One region of the Priestia sp. P5 genome, then DNA from elsewhere that is predicted to be linked to it. Evidence: a T-box and tRNA genes for the amino acid it is inferred to sense, from the RefSeq annotation. Region 1 holds a T-box; the other holds one or more tRNA genes.
The links. The T-box of region 1 lies ahead of thrS (threonine--tRNA ligase). A T-box ahead of a tRNA ligase gene usually reads a tRNA of that ligase, here a tRNA-Thr.
Positions count from the first base shown of each region.

Region 2: it has a tRNA-Thr gene. The T-box ahead of thrS (threonine--tRNA ligase) is inferred to sense a tRNA for this amino acid. The anticodon was not compared.

Region 1 is NZ_JAKWFJ010000006.1:74,272-83,586, forward strand. Features, by position in the region: gene MMB69_RS25260 (NAD(P)H-dependent flavin oxidoreductase) at 384-1,328, shown strand; gene MMB69_RS25265 (TetR/AcrR family transcriptional regulator) at 1,604-2,215, opposite strand; gene MMB69_RS25270 (DUF3231 family protein) at 2,828-3,832, shown strand; T-box leader at 4,512-4,739, shown strand; T-box leader at 4,778-5,004, shown strand; gene thrS (threonine--tRNA ligase) at 5,056-6,981, shown strand; gene MMB69_RS25280 (ketoacyl-ACP synthase III) at 7,194-8,183, shown strand; gene MMB69_RS25285 (lysophospholipid acyltransferase family protein) at 8,191-8,781, shown strand; gene fabZ (3-hydroxyacyl-ACP dehydratase FabZ) at 8,795-9,229, shown strand.
Region 2 is NZ_JAKWFJ010000001.1:960,657-969,971, forward strand. Features, by position in the region: gene MMB69_RS04910 (TetR/AcrR family transcriptional regulator) at 30-932, opposite strand; gene MMB69_RS04915 (DHA2 family efflux MFS transporter permease subunit) at 1,199-2,722, shown strand; gene MMB69_RS04920 (aromatic ring-hydroxylating oxygenase subunit alpha) at 2,756-3,808, opposite strand; tRNA gene MMB69_RS04925 (tRNA-Thr) at 4,019-4,091, shown strand; gene MMB69_RS04930 (ABC transporter ATP-binding protein) at 4,359-5,309, shown strand; gene MMB69_RS04935 (ABC transporter permease/substrate-binding protein) at 5,309-6,832, shown strand; gene MMB69_RS04940 (YwaF family protein) at 7,092-7,838, shown strand; gene MMB69_RS04945 (NAD(P)H-dependent oxidoreductase) at 7,979-8,497, shown strand; gene MMB69_RS04950 (cupin) at 8,525-8,893, opposite strand; gene MMB69_RS04955 (LCP family protein) at 9,103-9,315, opposite strand, start outside.

The DNA.
Region 1 (9,315 bases):
GCTTAGCAAAGTTGAAGGAATTGTGAGACTCAAAGGAAGAAGGTAGTAAATTTAACCAGAAATAGATAAATCTTATGAAGGAAGCTTGTATTTTGCCTTTAAACGTAGAAGCAAAAAAAGTATATATTTAAAGTCAAAAAGAGCCTGTTTCTAAGGAATTCAGGCTCTTTTCACGTTTTATAGGTCATTTGTTAACTCTAAATAATGGCATATTACAAAGTAATGAAATCAATTATTGAAACCTAGATAAGAAAACCTATGATTTGATCAATAAACAAAAAATTTAAATACGATAATGTTGCGTACCGTAATTTTTTTTGCTAAGATTCATTTGTGGAACTTTTAAGTTCTATAATTCAGGAATTTGGAGAGTGAGAAACAACATGAAAAATAGAGTAACGGAAATATTAAATACAAAATATCCCTTAATACAAGCCCCTATGTCATGGAATACAGATGCACAATTAGTAGCCGCAGTAGCAAATGCAGGAGGATTAGGAATATTAGGGCCAAATGCTGGACAAAAAACATTAACGAGTGATCCAAAGGAAACCGCAGAAAGAATGCGAAATGAAATAAGAAAAACAAGAGAACTAACAAGTAATTCATTTGGATTAAATATTATTTCAAGTGGGGAAGAAAGAGATAAAGATAATCCTTTCTATAATGAATTATTGAGAGTAGCATTCGAGGAAAAAATAAAATATTTTGCGATTGTAGGAGAAGCAAATAAAGTACTGTTCGATAAAATAAAAGAACATAATGGAGTAATCATATACAGACCAATAACTCCAACACCCGAAATAATGAAAATAGCAGAGAGAATGGGCGCAGATTTATTAGTTGCTACGGGATATGATGAAGGAGGAGGTTTACCAGCAAAATCTGTCGGTACCTTTACAGTGGTACCTACGATGGTTGATTCAGTAAATATTCCAGTGTTAGCAGCAGGTGGAATTAACGATTCACGTGGGGTAAAAGCAGCCTTTGCGTTGGGAGCAGAAGGCGTGTATATTGGGACAAGATTTATTGCGACGAAAGAAGCGCCATCAGCAAGAGAAACGAAACAAGCAATCCTAGATTCAGGCCATGAGGATATGGCATTTATCGTAAAGACATTGCGCTCAATACTAACCAAAAAGGCAGAAATAATTCTCAAAAAACATGAGAATAATGAAGATACATCTTCGGACATCACAGGTGGTTTTAGGACTGGAATGTTAGAAGGGAAATTCGATGAAGGGATAATCTCTGTAAATAATGGTATCGATATCATAAAAGACATACCAACAGTAGAAGAATTAATAGAAAGATTTTTCGGAAAATAAGATTATTAATAAAAACAACGACTCTGTTTAGTTAAACAAATAGGTTCCCCAAAAGGAATCATGGCAAAATGAATTATAAGACTACATGGTAGTAAATCTCGATTTTATAAGCATGTACGATGTGATTTTTAACTCTATACAGTTTTTTCATAAACTTGGACGTTTTGAAAAAAGTCATTTAGAGATATTTGATGGAATCGAATACTAATAATTATAAAACCTAGCACATATCATATATGTGCTAGGTTTTATAATTCTCTTCAATATGGGATTGTTTACACTTTTTTTAATGACACAAGAGGCATCATTAATTTATCAACGAGTCGCTCGATGTAATGAGAATCATTAGATTGGTTTTTAAATTGAATTTTATACATAAGTAGTGCAGGGCCAATATCTGCCATGAGTTCCAAATCACCATCAGTAATTAAATTTTCCTTTATATAAGGCTCGAGAATTGATTCAATCGCGCTTCTGTAACGCCAGTAAAAAGCCTCACGTATACCTTGTTCTAATTTTTCGTTAACAGCATTACAAATCGCACTAGTAGCTTTCTGATATTTTTTATTATCTTGCTGAAAGAATAGTGTGAGTAAATCAATCAATTGTCCTCTCAAGTCTTGATTTGTATTCAGTTCTTTTACTGATATCTCGAAAGGGCTCATTAACGTGGCGGCGTCAATGACAAGGTCCATTTTAGAAGACCAACGTCTATAAATGGTTCCTTTTCCTACTTTTGCTTTGATAGCAACTGCATCTATTGTTAAGGATTCATATCCATTTTCTGCTAATAGGTCTAAAGTTGTTTCAAGTATTACTTTATTACGCGACAAATCTAGAGGACGTCCTCTTTTTCCTTCTCTCGGATGATTTTTTTCATCTAACATAAAAACCTTTGTCACCCTTCCTATAGGTAGACTTTTTTATTTTCTTATCTAATAATACCACTTTCTTATATAAGAAAACAATTTGCAGTTTTCTAATTAGATACTGTCGCGTTCTTTAATTAGCTCTGCTGAGATTTTTTATGGAACTAAATAATTCCTTATACACAGAAGATTTAGAGGCATGATAAATAATAGTATAGAGAGCACTATTTATCGGTATATCAGGTTGACTCACAGGCAGTCAAAGAGGTGAACAAAAGGATGAAAAGCTCTTACTATTAGAAGCTTTTTTGTTAAATAACTCCCAACAAATTACTAACAGCATATTGTCAGTAAAGAGTAAAATTTTGTACCCTTGAGTGGTTAATACTATACGATACTAATTTTTATCCTAATAGTTCTGCTTCTCAAGTTTTAGGGCAAATAATCCAGTTATCACCTATTTATTAACAGTTAAAAGCCTCAAAATAAGAAGTGGATAATCTTTATACGACATGTAGAATTAGTTAACATAAAACCATTTATCGGAAATTACATACTGAAAACCTTTTTTGTTAAGAAAAAATTCATATCTATTATTAAGTTAGTAAATATTATCCAAGAGGTGATAATGTGGATAAGAATAAGTTAAAACTCACATCTTCTGAAATAGGGACACTATGGGGAGAGTATGTAAACGGAACAATGACGGATATAGTAAATCGATATATGTTCTCTATTATTGAGGACGAGTCAATAAAGGCCGTTTTTGAAGATGCTATCAAGACCTTCGCAAAACAAAAAAAACAAATTGTAGCTTTTATAGAGAGCGAAGGGTTTCCAGTTCCAATTGGATTTACTGAGTCTGATCTTAATAAAGGTACTAAGAGATTGTTCACGGACATATTCTGCTTAAATTATTTACATATCATGACGTTGCATGGCTTGCTAGGACATACAACCTCATTAGGTGTTTCTGTCAGAGAAGACTTACGCCATTTCTACGATTCATGTGATAACGATGCAAAAAAAATGTATCATCAAACGATTGAATTATTACTTGAAAAAGGGGAGTTTCAGAGGGACCCTTATTTTTATCCTACTGCGAATCCTGAATATATTTCTAGCCAGGATTTTACGGATGGTTTTTTCGGAAAAGGCAGACGTTTGACGGCACTAGAAATCATAAGTATTTCTTTCAACCTTAAAAAAAGCATTATGGCTAAAACTCTTTCTATTGGATTTAGTCAGGTCGCTCAATCAAAAGAAGTGAGAAAATTTTTAGAGGATTCGGAAAAAACAGCTGACGAACAAATACAATCCTTTTCAAAAATCATGCACGCTGATAATTTACCAATTCCTAAATCATGGGAGACAGAAGTAACAACTTCAACAGACGCTCCTTTTTCTGATAAATTAATGATGTATCATATTGGATTTTTATTCCAAGCTGCGCAAGCCTATCATGGAACAGGTTTAGCGTCAGCTATGCGAACAGATCTTGTAGCTGCTTATGAAGGTGTTATCCTAAAAAATTTAATGGTCACAAAAAAATGGTTTGATATTATGGTAAAAAATAAATGGTTAGAACAACCACCACTTGCTCCTAACAGAAAAGAAATAGCAAAAGAAAAATAATAAAATCTAATATTTTGAGCAAATTACACAAGACGCCGTGAGGCATCAGCGAAAATCCTTACTGCAATAGAGCAGAAAAAACCTACCTCTTTGGATTGGGAAGAGATAGGTTTTTTCGATTTTTAAGCTGTATACTCTATACAAAGTTAGTTAACATAATCACTCTTTCCGGAACACATCAAAAAAGAGAACCCTTATGGGAGTAAGGGTTCGAAAGAGGTCTCAATTATGAGTTATGCAGCTTTTTATACATCCTTGACGCGTAAGGGTTTCATACTAGGGCATAACCCAAACGAATGAATAAAAAGTGCACCTTTTATTCATATGTAAAAATGTAAAATATAGTATATATGGTAAAAATATGATATTATTGTTTACGGTGCTATGCTATGATTCTTCACTAAGTTTGAATCATGAAGAAGCAACCTCGTCCGCCATGTCGGGGTTGCTTTTTATTTTGCTATTTTTCTAACTCAACAAAATAGGATTACGTAAATTACTTTATGTTTGTGTAGGTCTCATTTTTTATGCATATGCCAGCTCCTCTAAATTAGTTTTTAGGGAGAAATTTACGTGCATATCTGAAACATAAATTAATTCTAATTAATTACATATTTAGAATTAAGTATTGACATTTACAAATAATATAAATTATAATTCTATTTATTGGAAATGAACATGTTGAGCGTTGAAAAGGACACGAATTATTTTTATATTTCTTTACAGAGAATAGGGCCTTTGGCTGTGAGCCCTTAAGAAAGAGAAATAATTTACCACCTTGGAGCTATTGTGGGGAAATATGTAGATAGAGTAACCGCAATCGGGAAATCCGTTATCTTTTTGAGAATATAACACTTGTAGTGTTTTATAAAATTAGGGTGGTACCACGACCGCACTCGTCCCTGTTAGAGGGATGAGTGCGGTTTTTTATGTTCAAAAATAAATAGGTAAGCAACGAAAAGGACATGAATTATTTTTACACTTCTTTACAGAGAATAGGGTCTTTGGCTGTGAGCCCTTAAGAAAGAGAAATAATTTACCACCTTGGAGCTTTATTAGTGAACTAGTAGTAATTAATAACGTTTGCGACGTTACAGCACCAGAGCCATTGATATATTTATATTGATGGGAATTTGGGTGGTACCACGTGTGAAAACATACTCGTCCCTTACTTAGGGACGAGTATGTTTTTTTTTGACTTTATTTAAATAGGAGAGGTTATCATGAGTAAAGATTTGGTTCAAATTCGTTTTTTAGATGGAAATGAGAAAGAATTTTCAAAAGGTATTACATTACATGCTATTGCAGAATCCATTAGTTCTAGCCTAAAGAAGAAAGCCATTGCGGGTAAAGTAAATGGAGAATTATATGACTTGCATCGATCAATTAATCAAGATGCAGAAATCGAAATCTTAACATTAGATTCTGACGAAGGTCTAGAAATTATGAGGCATACAACAGCTCACATACTTGCTCAGGCAGTAAAAAGAGTACATAAGAATGTGAAGTTAGGTGTAGGCCCAGTTATTGAAGATGGATTTTATTACGATATGGATCTTTCTACAACGATTGCTTCTAATGAGTTACTACAACTTGAACATGAAATGAAGAAAATTATTAATGAAAATCACCCTATTGAACGTACTGAAGTGACACGCAGTGAAGCTGAAAAAATATTTAGCGAAATAAACGATGAGTTGAAACTAGAGTTATTACGTGATATTCCTATGAATGAAACAGTTACAATTTATAAACAAGGGGAATTTTTCGATTTATGTCGTGGCCCTCACCTACCTTCTACTGGAATGGTTAAGGCGTTTAAATTAACAAAAGTATCAGGAGCATACTGGAGAGGTAACAGCGATAACCAAATGTTACAACGTGTATATGGCGTAGCTTTCCGTTCTCAAAAACAGTTAAATGAGTATGTACTATTTTTAGAAGAGGCAGCTAAAAGAGATCATCGAAAGTTAGGAAATGAACTAGAATTATTTATGTTTTCTGATGAAGCACCTGGAATGCCTTTTTATCTAGCTAAAGGACAAATGGTTAAAAATCAGCTGGAGCAATTCCTACGATCCGTTCAAGAAAAGCATAATTACGAAGAAGTACGTACTCCTTTTATGATGAATCAACAATTATGGGAAAAGTCTGGTCATTGGGATCATTACAAGGATAATATGTATTTTTCAGAAGTTGATAACGCTAAATTTGCATTAAAGCCTATGAACTGTCCTGGCCATATGCTTATCTTTAAAAATAAGCTCCATTCCTATAGAGATTTACCAATTCGCATGGGAGAATTCGGTCAAGTTCATCGTCATGAATTTAGTGGAGCTCTCAATGGATTATTAAGAGTTCGTACGTTTTGTCAGGACGATGCTCATATCTTTGTTACTCCTGAACAAATTGAAAGTGAAATTAAATCGGTCATTGAATTAGTGGATTATATCTATAAAACATTTGGTTTTGAATATAGTATAGAACTTTCAACTCGACCAGAAGACTCCATGGGAGAGGATAGCTTATGGGAACTTGCTGAAAACTCCTTAGAAAACGTATTAAAAAAGTTGAACTTTGATTATAAATTGAATGAAGGCGACGGAGCATTTTATGGTCCTAAAATAGATTTTCATATTAAAGATGCCTTAAAAAGAAGTCATCAATGTGCAACAATTCAATTAGACTTCCAGCTACCAGAAAAATTTGATTTGAATTATATTAACGAAAAGAACGAAAAACAGCGTCCAGTGGTAATTCACCGAGCTATTTTTGGATCTCTTGACCGTTTCTTTGGCATTTTAATTGAACACTTTGGAGGCGTCTTCCCAACATGGTTGGCACCTGTACAAGTAAAGGTTATTCCAGTGTCCCTAAAAGTTCATCAGGAATATGCACAAGAGATTAAAGCAGCTCTAGGGAATAAAGGGATTCGAGTAGAATTAGACAATCGAGAACAAAAGCTCGGATATAAGATTCGAGAAGCTCAAGTGGCGAAGGTTCCTTATATTTTGGTATTAGGAGATAAGGAAATGGAAAGCAACTCCGTAAACGTACGAAAACACGGTGAAGAAAAGTCTGAAACTTTCAATTTAGATAGTTTTATTGAAAAACTTCAGGATGAAATTGTTGAAAAGAAACTTAGATAATTAAACAAAAAAGGTTCCTTAAAATTTAATAAGGGACCTTTTTGTATTTCTAGTTTACTCTTTCCTAGAATGAATCAGCACAGGTGTTTATGTTTTATTATTAGGCTTGTATATACTAATTTTACAATTTTTTCATATAAAGTCATTGACTTTTTTAGCACCTAGTACTAATATCAATTCATATATCTTGATAATAAAGAAGGGTGAATACAATGAAATCAACTGCACGTATTACAGCAATAGGTACATACGTACCAGAAAAAAGACTTACCAATGACGATTTAGAACGAATTGTAGATACGAACGATGAATGGATTGTGAAACGAACTGGCATGAAAGAAAGAAGAATTGCTGATGAAAACGAATATTCTTCTGACCTAGCTATTAAAGCAATTGAAAACTTAGTGGAGCAATATCAGAAAGATTTAAAGGATGTAGGATGTATCATTGTCTCAACTACAACACCGGACTATGCATTTCCCAGCGTAGCAGCCCAAATACAAGATTACTTTGATATTCCTACAACCGGGGCTTTAGACTTTAACGCTACCTGTGCTGGTTTTACATATGGATTACACATGGCAAACGCCTTTATTACATCTGGACTTCATCATAAAGTTTTAGTCGTAACTGCAGAAACGTTATCGAAGGTTACAGATTACACAGATCGTACTACATGTGTTCTATTTGGGGATGGGGCTGCAGCTGTTTTGGTGGAAAGTGATGCAGAGCGCCCAAGTTTTATTGCTACGCATATTGGTACAAATGGAAAGGGAGGTAAACATGTATACCGTACCAATTTATCTACTACCATGCATGGACAACCTTTAAGTTCAAGTGGAAAGATGGTGCAAAACGGAAGAGAAGTATACAAGTGGGCATCTCGAACAATTCCTTTAGGTATGTCTGAACTGCTCGAACAAGCAAATCTACAAAAGAGTGAAGTAAATTGGTTCGTTCCACACAGTGCCAATTTACGAATGGTTGAGTCTATATGTGAAAGATCCGAGTTTCCAGTTGAGAAGACATTAACTAGTGTTGAGTACAGGGGAAATACTTCTTCTGTTTCCATTCCTCTAGCACTACAAATAGGGATAAACGAAGGGAAATTAAAAGATGGAGACGTTCTCTTACTCTACGGATTTGGAGGAGGCCTTACCCACGCAGGTCATATCATTAAATGGGATTTAGGTAAGGAGTAAATAATCAATGTATACCTTTGCAACAAGATTTCTACAGCTTATACTATTTTTGATGAACGGAAGAATGAAAACAGTAAACAAAGAAAAACTTCCTCAAAATGATCCGTTTATTGTTGTTTGTACGCATAAAAGTTGGATAGATGTAGTGTGTTTAGGCATAGCGTTATATCCCATTCCTATTCACTTCATGGCGAAAAAAGAGTTATTTAGCAAGCCTTTAGTCAAGAATCTTCTGACCAAATTAAATGCGTTTCCCGTAGATCGAAGTAATCCTGGACCTAGTGTTTTAAAAACACCGTTGCAGTTACTAAAAAAGAAACAAGTAGTTGGGATTTTTCCAAGTGGAACGAGAAACTCAGAAGAGAAAGCGTTAAAAAACGGAGCTATTCATATTGCTTCAAGGGGAAGTGTTCCTATTATACCAGCAGTATATGTAGGACCTCATACCATAAAAGCCTTATTAGGAAGAAAAAAAAGGTTTATCATTTTAGGAGATGCTATTCATGTGCCTAAAATGAATAAAGATAAAGAAGCTGCTACGGAAACAACAAACGAAGTGATCTCAAAAGTATTTGAAGAATTAAAAAGTAATATTTAGAAGGAGAAAAGTTGTGCTGGATATCCAAGAAATTCAAAGAATTATACCCCATCGTTATCCTTTTTTACTGATAGATACAATTATTGAATTAAAAGAAGGAGAAAATGCAATTGGGGTTAAGAATGTTACAGCTAATGAGGAGTTCTTCAATGGGCATTTTCCTGACTATTCGGTTATGCCAGGTGTATTAATTGTTGAAGCTTTGGCTCAAGTAAGTGGAATTATAATGTTACAAAAAGAAGAAAATCATGAAAAGATAGGCCTTTTAACTGGTATTGAAAATTGTCGTTTTAAGAAACAAGTTCGTCCAGGGGATCAATTATACTTAGAAGTAGAAATGACACGCGTCCGAGGAGCTGTTGCAAAAGCTCATGGCATCGCTAAAGTAGATAATACTATTGTGTGTGAAGCAGATTTAACATTCTTTCTTTGGAATAACGGGAAGTAAGCAGGTTTCAATATACATAGGTAATTAATATATAGGTTCCTTAAATAATCTAGACAAAGAGGACCAACATGACACTCTAAATAGAT
Region 2 (9,315 bases), on a different contig from region 1:
ATTATGATGAACGTGAATTTCATATGTTTTTAATGAAGTTCACTCACATACTGATCAATCATCGTCTGTAAATCCTCTAGCCTTGTCTTACTTTTGTTGACAGACATCTGCTGTAACGAATGAAGAGCACTATCAACAACAAATTTGCGGGGATTTGATTGTTTAAACAGCTCTTCTTCAATAAAACTAATAAGCTCTGTGCATTTTTGACGTTCAAATTCATCCGTAAATTGTTTGTGAACTTGTTTTTTTAAATCGATAAGTGCTGCAGAAATGTCCTGTTCTATTTGATTTTTAGTATTCGGGCAAGATGGAAGCCATTCTTTAATCGTTTGCGGATTGAGCAAAATGTCTCCTGAATTTGCTACTTCGTCTACAAGAGGAAGCAGGCGCTTGACACTGTAGCTTATAATTTCATGCGGATCGGTACTTGTGCCGTTAACCATAAAATTATAGTGAAAGTTGCGATGAAGCATGCCAAGAAACATAATTGCGCAATCTAGCAGGTACGGTTTTTTTTCTTCTCCAAATAAATCAATGAACCGTTTGTAGAACCAGTTTACTTCAATAAACTGGGTTTTTTTTATGTATGCTTTTAAATCAGGGTCATTGGAAACAAATACTTCTTCAAGTAATGTAAAAAATTTATGTTTGTGATGGTTTTTCATCTGTGCATCAATTTGTTTAACAAATATATCTACATCGTTCAGACTTTTACCAACCAGCAGCTGATTCCGCTCTTGTTCAATGGTCGTATGAAGCCATGTGAAAACAGCGATTAATAATTCATTTTTTGAAGAAAAATAGTTGTAGAATGTTCCTTTTGAAATGCCGCTATAATCAATGATGTCTTGAATAGAAGTAGCTTGAAATCCTTTTTCAACGAAGAGATGGTGTGCATTTTTTACAACTTGCTGTTTTCGGTTATTCATTATTATCACCTAAATATAAAATTAGACTCATGGTCCAACTTTATGATACATGATTTAAAGCGTTTACACAAATGTTCTTTTTGAAGCGAATTATGATATTGCGTATATGTATTGATATAAAAGGACTGTACCGTTAAAAAAAGCTCAGTAAATAAAGAAAATTAACGCAGGATTTTTCACTTGCATAAATTGAACTCACAGTATAATATACTCTATGTAGAACATATGTCTAAAAAAATGAACTTAAAGTATAAGGGGGTACAATAATGAGTCAATCGATAAATCAAATGGAAAAGCCGCCTTATGGCATAATTGCTATTTTGTTAATAGGCGCTTTTATCTCATTGTTGAATGAAACGTTATTAAATGTTGCGCTTCCGTCTATTATGAAAGACTTAGATGTGACAACGTCAACCGTCCAGTGGCTTTCTACTGGTTATATGTTAGTGAATGGTATTATGATTCCAACTACCGCTTTTTTAATTCAGCGCTATTCTGTGAGAGGCTTATTTTTAACGGCGATGACTTTATTTACAGCAGGAACAATACTTGCCGGTGCTTCGTCCGTCTTTTCGGTCTTGTTAACCGCTCGTATTATTCAAGCATCAGGCGCAGCCATTATGATGCCGCTTTTAATGAACGTATTGCTCACAAGTTTTCCATTAGAAAAACGCGGAGCTGCGATGGGGATTTTCGGTTTAGTTATGATTTTTGCTCCGGCAATTGGTCCTACCTTATCAGGGTGGCTAATTGAACACTATGAGTGGAGAATGCTGTTCCACCTTGTTACGCCAATTGCAGCAATTGTGTTAATAGGCGCTTTCTTCCTATTAAAAGACAAAAAAGAAAAAGTGGAAATCAATTTGGATTTCCTATCACTTGTGTTATCTACAATTGGATTTGGAGGACTTCTATACGGATTTAGCTCAGCAGGGGATAAAGGCTGGGATTCTGTGGAAGTATACGGCACCATTATCGTAGGAGCTGTGTCTCTGATTTTATTTATTACGCGTCAGTTCAAGCTGAAAACACCTATGCTTGAATTTCGCATTTTTAAATATCCAATGTTTGCTTTATCATCAACGATTTCAATGGTGATCACAATGGCATTATTCTCAGCCATGCTGCTAATGCCAATTTATGTTCAAACGGTACGAGGCATTTCTCCGCTTCATTCAGGATTACTAATGCTTCCAGGTGCGCTATTAATGGGTGTGATGTCACCGATTACCGGAAAATTATTTGATAAATTCGGAGCGCGTGCACTGGCTGTAACGGGTCTGACGATTACAGCCGTTACGACGTATTTCTTCAGTAACTTAGAGCTTGATACGACGTATACAACGCTCATTACGCTTTACACGCTTCGCATGTTCGGAATGTCCATGGTGATGATGCCGGTTATGACAAACGGATTAAATCAGCTGCCGCAGCGCTTTAATCCGCATGGTACTGCCATGAACAATACGCTTCAACAAGTATCAGGAGCTATTGGTTCGGCTCTATTAGTAACGGTGATGTCAAACCGTACAGCTACGCATGCAAAAGAGCTCGCTCAAGATGCAATGAGCGGAGCAGGAGCAGCGAATGCAACCGCAGCCGGAGCAGCTCAAATGAAAGAACAGATTGGGATGCAGGCAATGGTACAAGGGATTAACGATGCGTTTGCTGTCTCAGTAGTACTAGTGGTAGTTGCCTTAATTCTTTCATTGTTTATGAAACGCGCAACGCCGGCAAGTGAAGATGAAGTGATAAAGGAAAAAGCAGGACGCGAGCAATTTGCTAAATGAAAAAAAATCCCCGCTGAGACAGCGGGGATTTTTTTAGCTTGTATATCTAAAGCTTAAGCCCATTTTCTTTAATAATTTCCGGTAGCCGATGGACGTTTGATCAGCCATAATATGCGCTTCCATCTGCAGGTCTAAAGGCAAGTCTTCAGGTTTTTGGTTTTCAACCATTTCACGGTCTTCGTCAAAGACGCGAAGGTTAAAGTCATACACACCTTCAACGGGAGAATCTTTGTCAAAGTTTCGAGCAATTGGTGCGAATAAACGTGTTTCGCGGGCTGAAATAGGAGAGACTGCATTCATAATCCACAGCTCTGCGCCTTCTGGGAAGTATACTTTTAGCGTAGCTGCAAACGGCGGATAAACATCAAAGACGCGAAGCCATTTAAAATCAGGTGGATTTAAATGCTGCTGTTCTTTGGAATAATTGCTCATGGTGCTCGTATATTCTACATGAAGCCCATACTCTGTATCGCTTACTTTATATTTAGGCACAAAGGCGTTGTTTCGATCACCAAATGTGTCCGTGTGAACCCAAGCAAAATGAGCTACGTCTAAAAAGCCTTCCATTTGACGACCGGCCGAACCCATGATATCAAAGCTCGGACAAACAATTTGCTGAAAATCAGGGTCCTCCCACGCATCGAAGTAAGGCAGGTTATCTTGTTCTCCTGTCAGGGAAGTCCACACTAATCCAAATCGTTCAATAACTGGATAGACGGCCATACACAGGCGGGGAGAAATGTTGGCATCAGGGTGAGCTGGAATCGATGTGCATGCGCCGTCCGTTGCATAGCGGAAGCCGTGGTAAGGACAGACAATTTCATCATCTTCCACCCAGCCCATGCTAAGGGGGGTGCCTCGGTGAACGCATAAATCACGAGCCGCTACTACTTTGTGTGTGGTACGGTATAGAACTAGATTTACATCTAGCAGTTTTACGGACGTTGGTTTCTCTGTTACATCACTGCAGCGTGCGACGGGGTACCAATACTTAGCGAGCGTCGTCCAATCTTCCAGGCTGAACGTGCAGTCTCTTGGGTAGGGAGTTGCCGTTTTTGATTTGGTCATGGTTGGTTGTTGTTCCATCTATTTTCTTCCCTTCTTTTGTAAGCTCTTTTACTAAGGGTAATATAAAAAAAGAAAATTCACACAATTTATGTAAGGAGTTCTAACATAAAATATGGAACTTTGTAGAAAGTGCGAATTTCAGAAGACGCAAATTAGAGAATATACTAATAAAAAAATTTAAAAAAGCGCTTCCTAAATGAATTTAAACGTGATATAATTTTCCAAGACGCTGGTGTAGCTCAGTAGGTAGAGCACTTGCATGGTAAGCAAGAGGTCGCAGGTTCGATCCCTGTCGCTAGCATACTAAAAAACCTTCTTTCTTGTTGAAAGAAGGTTTTTTTATCTGTGTTGGCTTTAAAATTCTTCTCCGAATTATTCTTCCCCGCCTTGTGAAAATTTTAACAGTTTGATAGCCTTATTAGGACGCTGTGAGAAAACATGTGTATCTTTTTCACTATGTCTTATGAATCATATTCAGAAATAATCTTAAAAGAATGTTTATTGCCTCTAAGTATTGGGTACACGAAACTGGGGGGGTTAAATTTCAACAGGGAGTGTGAACGGTAATTTGATTACGTTTAAGAATGTGTCAAAGCAATATCCAGACGGTACGACCGCCGTGAAAAATATTAATCTAGAAATTAACGAAGGAGAGTTTTTCGTTTTAATTGGTCCGAGTGGGTGTGGGAAAACAACCACCTTAAAAATGATTAACCGTCTTCATGATATTACCGAAGGAGAACTATACATAAAAGATAAGCTCGTATCGGACCACAACATACATGAGCTACGCTGGAACATTGGTTATGTCTTGCAGCAGATTGCTCTTTTTCCTCATATGACCATCGCTGAAAATATAGCTATTGTACCCGAGATGAAGCATTGGAAGAAAAACAAAATCAAAACGCGCATTGATGAACTGCTTACCTTGGTAGGACTAGACCCAAAGCAGTATCGAAATCGAAAGCCGTCTGAGCTCTCAGGTGGCCAGCAGCAACGTGTAGGTGTAGCACGTGCCCTCGCAGCTGATCCCCCCGTTATTTTAATGGACGAACCCTTTAGTGCCCTCGATCCGTTAAGCCGCGAACAGCTTCAGCAAGATGTTATTAGCTTAAAAGAAAAAATCAAAAAAACATTTGTGTTTGTTACGCACGATATGAGCGAAGCGATGACGCTTGGAGATCGTATCTGCCTAATGAAAGACGGGGAAATTGTTCAAGTTGGAACCCCGGAGGAATTCATTCAAAAGCCTAAGAATGAATTTGTAAAAACGTTTATTGGAAATCAAGGAAATGCTTTATTTGAGACATTGGATATGTTTCTCAAAGAAAGTGAACAGCCAGACGTAGAACCTACTGAAGAGCTAGCTTCAACCGCTACTGTTCAGCAGGCAATGGACGCCCTTTACGACCATGAAGCAATAGCCGTGAAAAAAGGGAGCAAACGCATTGGCGTTGTAACGCGCAAAACTCTATTAGCGTTTCTTTCTGATAAGACGAAAGAAGGAGGAACGCTGTAATGAATGCACTAAGCACATTACTAGATCAACGAGGAGACGCACTGTTTCAAGCTCTTCTTGAACACATTCAAATTTCAGTACTGGCCCTTGTTATCGCCGTATTAATTTCAGTGCCGCTCGGACTGTACTTAACGAGACATGACCGCATTGCTGAACCGATCATTGGCGTAACAGCCGTACTGCAAACCATTCCTTCACTCGCTTTATTAGGATTACTGATTCCTCTTGTCGGAATTGGAACCTTTCCCGCGGTTATTGCACTGTTTTTATATTCGCTTCTTCCTATTGTACGAAATACATATACCGGAATTAAAGAAGTGGACCCATCTTTAATTGAAGCATCCAAAGCCATGGGGATGAACTCGTGGAGACGATTAATTAAAGTAGAACTTCCTCTAGCGCTTCCTGTCATTATGGCCGGGATTCGCACAGCGATGGTACTCATTATTGGTACAGCGACAATCGTGGCTCTTATCGGAGCGGGCGGACTCGGAAGCTTAATTTTGCTTGGTATTGACCGAAGCGATAATAGTTTGATTTTATTAGGAGCCATTCCAGCAGCATTATTAGCGCTTATTTTTGATGGAATTTTGCGAACGATTGAACACTCAGCTAAAAAAGGGTCCAAAAAACGCTCGTTTATTATGATCATCGTATTAATACTCATTCTTGTTTCTCCGTTTGCAGCTATGAGCGCAACAAAACCAGACCTTGTTATCGGAGGTAAAATTGGTGCAGAACAAGATATTTTAATTAATATGTACAAAGAATTAATTGAAGATCAAACCGATATGAAAGTAAATCTTCGATCGTCGCTTGGAAAAACAGTATTTGTATTTGAGGCTCTGCGTAACAAGGAAATTGATTTGTACCCTGAATATACGGGTACAGCCATTGTGACGCATCTAAAGGAACAGCCGGACAGCAAAGATGAAACAGAGGTGTACAAGCAGGCAAAAGAAGGATTTCAAAAGAAATTCGGCATTGTCTATTTAGATCCAATGAAGTTTAACAACACGTACACATTGACCGTAACAAAAGAATTTGCAAAAGAAAATAATCTAACTACCGTTTCAGATTTGGCAAATGCAACAGATAAAGTAAAAGCAGGGTTTACGCTGGAGTTTAAAGATCGTGAAGACGGCTATGTAGGCATTCAAAAAGAATATGGTCTTACCTTCCCGAATATTAAAACGATGGAGCCGAAGCTTCGCTATCGCGCTGTAGAAAAAGGCGATATTAATATGCTGGATGCTTACGCAACAGATCCTGAAATCAAACAGTTTGGTTTGAAAGTCTTAAAAGACGATCAGCAGTTCTTCCCTCCGTATCAAGGAGCGCCTGTGCTTCGTGAAGATACGCTAAAAGAGCATCCTGAACTGAAAAAAATCTTAAATCAACTGGGCGGTAAAATCAGTGATGACGAAATGCGTGAAATGAACTATCAAGTAAATGCAAAAGGAAAAACAGCTGAAGAAGTTGCTCATCAATTCTTAGTGAAAAAAGGATTAATTAAAGAGTAAAAACGAAGAAAAAAGCTAGGACAACAGTATGTTAGTTGAAAAAAGATCCGAATGATGAATCGTTCGGATCTTTTTATTTTAGTTGGTTCTAGCAGTTGATTCATACTCGATTATTTACTCCATTCGTCCGTCTTTAGATTGGCGTGATTTTGTTAGGTCTCAATCTCTTTTTTATGCGAGAGAAGCATTAATGAAAATGAGGCCTTATGAACAAGCTAAAGGTACCGAATTTGTTTTCTGATGGAAGGGAGGCGCTTTTATGAATTCATTTTTTACGTGTCATCCTGCACAACATTCCTTTCAGCTTTTTTCAGTTGAACATCTTGTAACTTTAGCTATTATCGTGATCATAGGAGCATTTATTTTTTTGTGTCGAAAGCAGCTGCGAAAAAAGAGGTTTGTGTTCGTTTTGATTTCACTCGTTCTAATTACTTCAGAAACGGCCTACCAGGCTTGGGAAATCGTATGTCATCAGTGGTCTGCTGAAACTTCCTTGCCTCTTCAGCTCAGTGACATAGTCGTGCTGCTGGCTGCTGTTATGCTGATAACCAAAAGCAGGTTTCTTTTTTATTTTGTGTACTTCGCAGGAATCAGCAGCTCTGTTCAAGCGATGATTACCCCAGACCTTGGCGGCTATGCGTATGCCCAGTTTCGCTATGTGCAGTTTTATGTATCGCATGGCGGTGTGGTACTTGCTTGCTGTATGCTAATTGCTGTCTGCAGATATGAGCCGACGTTTCGTTCTTTGTGGGTAAGCGTAGTATTTGTTAATCTGTACGGAGGTTTTATCTATGTCATGAATCGTTTACTCGGGGCGAATTATTTATACATGATGAAAAAGCCAGAGCACGCTTCCTTGCTGGATGTTCTTGGACCTCATCCTTGGTATTTAGTATGGATTGAAGGAATCATGATTTTTAGCTTTCTTGTCCTTTATCTGCCGTTTTGGGTACATAAAAAAATTGAAAATGATAAAAGCAAAGTCAATTTTATTGAAGCAGAATGATAATACTGGTAGTTTATAAGTGTAAACTAACTCGGATTTTCTGAAGGAAAAGGAAAGAATGACTGAACAAGCCGTGAGAGGCAAGCGTAAAAAATAGAAAAGAAAAAAGTAAGCACAGACATCAGAAGGAGAGTATCAAAATGAAAACACTGGTTATTTTAGCGCATCCAAACTTAGCATCTTCTCGTATTAATAAAGCGTGGGCAGAGCGAGTAAAAAAAGAGAAGGATGTGTACGTTCATGATTTATATGCAAACTATCCCGATTTCAAAATTGATGTAGAAAAAGAGCAGGAGTTAGCTGTTCAATTCGATCGTATTGTTTTTCAATTTCCATTTTACTGGTACAGCTCACCGGCACTCTTAAAAGAGTGGCAAGATGTTGTCTTAACATACGGATGGGCTTATGGAAGCAAAGGTACTAAACTTCAGGGAAAAGAGTTTGTCGTAGCTACTTCGACAGGGGGCCCTGCAGAAGCTTATCAAGAAGGGGGATACAACCGTTACCCAATGAATCATCTGCTTCTTCCTTTTCAAGCTATGGCAAATTTAACAGGTATGAAGTTCCGAACGCCATTTTTATTTCAAGGAGCAGGCGGTGATCTGAGTGACAAAGTTATTCAAGATAGTGCGGAAAGCTACGCTCGATTGCTAAGATAATAAAAAAAGCCGTGTCACAGCGGCTTTTTAATTTGCGTTTGTTCGTGAGAAAGAAGTAAGCAGCTTTTGAGGAGCAATATCTAATCCTTCAATGAGTAGTCCTGTCATAGCCGTTAGACTCCCGACTTCAAAAGATTCCCCGGCTCTCCAAAATGCTGATTCACCTTGTTTGATATAAATTTTCAGTCCGTTATCGCCAGCTACCCAGCCTTCCCCGTGAACGACTAAAAGAAGCTGTGGAATCGTAGCTTCTTGACGAGGGGTATAATCATTTTCTTGAAAAGATAAAAAGCTGATTTTGACATCTCCAGTATGAGAAAGTAACGGGTTTACTTTATAGGTAGAATGAAGAAAGGAACGCTCTTCTTCAGCTTGAAAACCATATAATTTCATCATTTCATCTCCTTGGCTAAAAAATATAAAAAGAAGTCCTTCTCCTTTCATATACGCATGTAACAGCAAAAATAGAACTCCAAAGAAACGGCTGTTTCTAGGAAAATGGCTTCATTTTTTGTCGAAGCTGAAAATTTTTTGAAGGATAGGGAGGAAAAACAGAAGTTTTTTTGAATAGTATAAAAAAGGTGTCCGCTAATGGACACCTTTTCCTAATTTAAAAATGACTGTAACGCTTGTTTGTTTTCTTCAAGGTCGATGCTTAAAACAGCACCAATACCGGATATTCGTTCATTTGAATAGGAACCTTCAACCGGTAAACGAAGAGATTTTAAATCTGGCTGATTTCCAACTAAAAAATCTTTTCCTATCACGATAAATGTTTTTGGCGGAATATTTGTATCCACATATGGATCAATGACGCC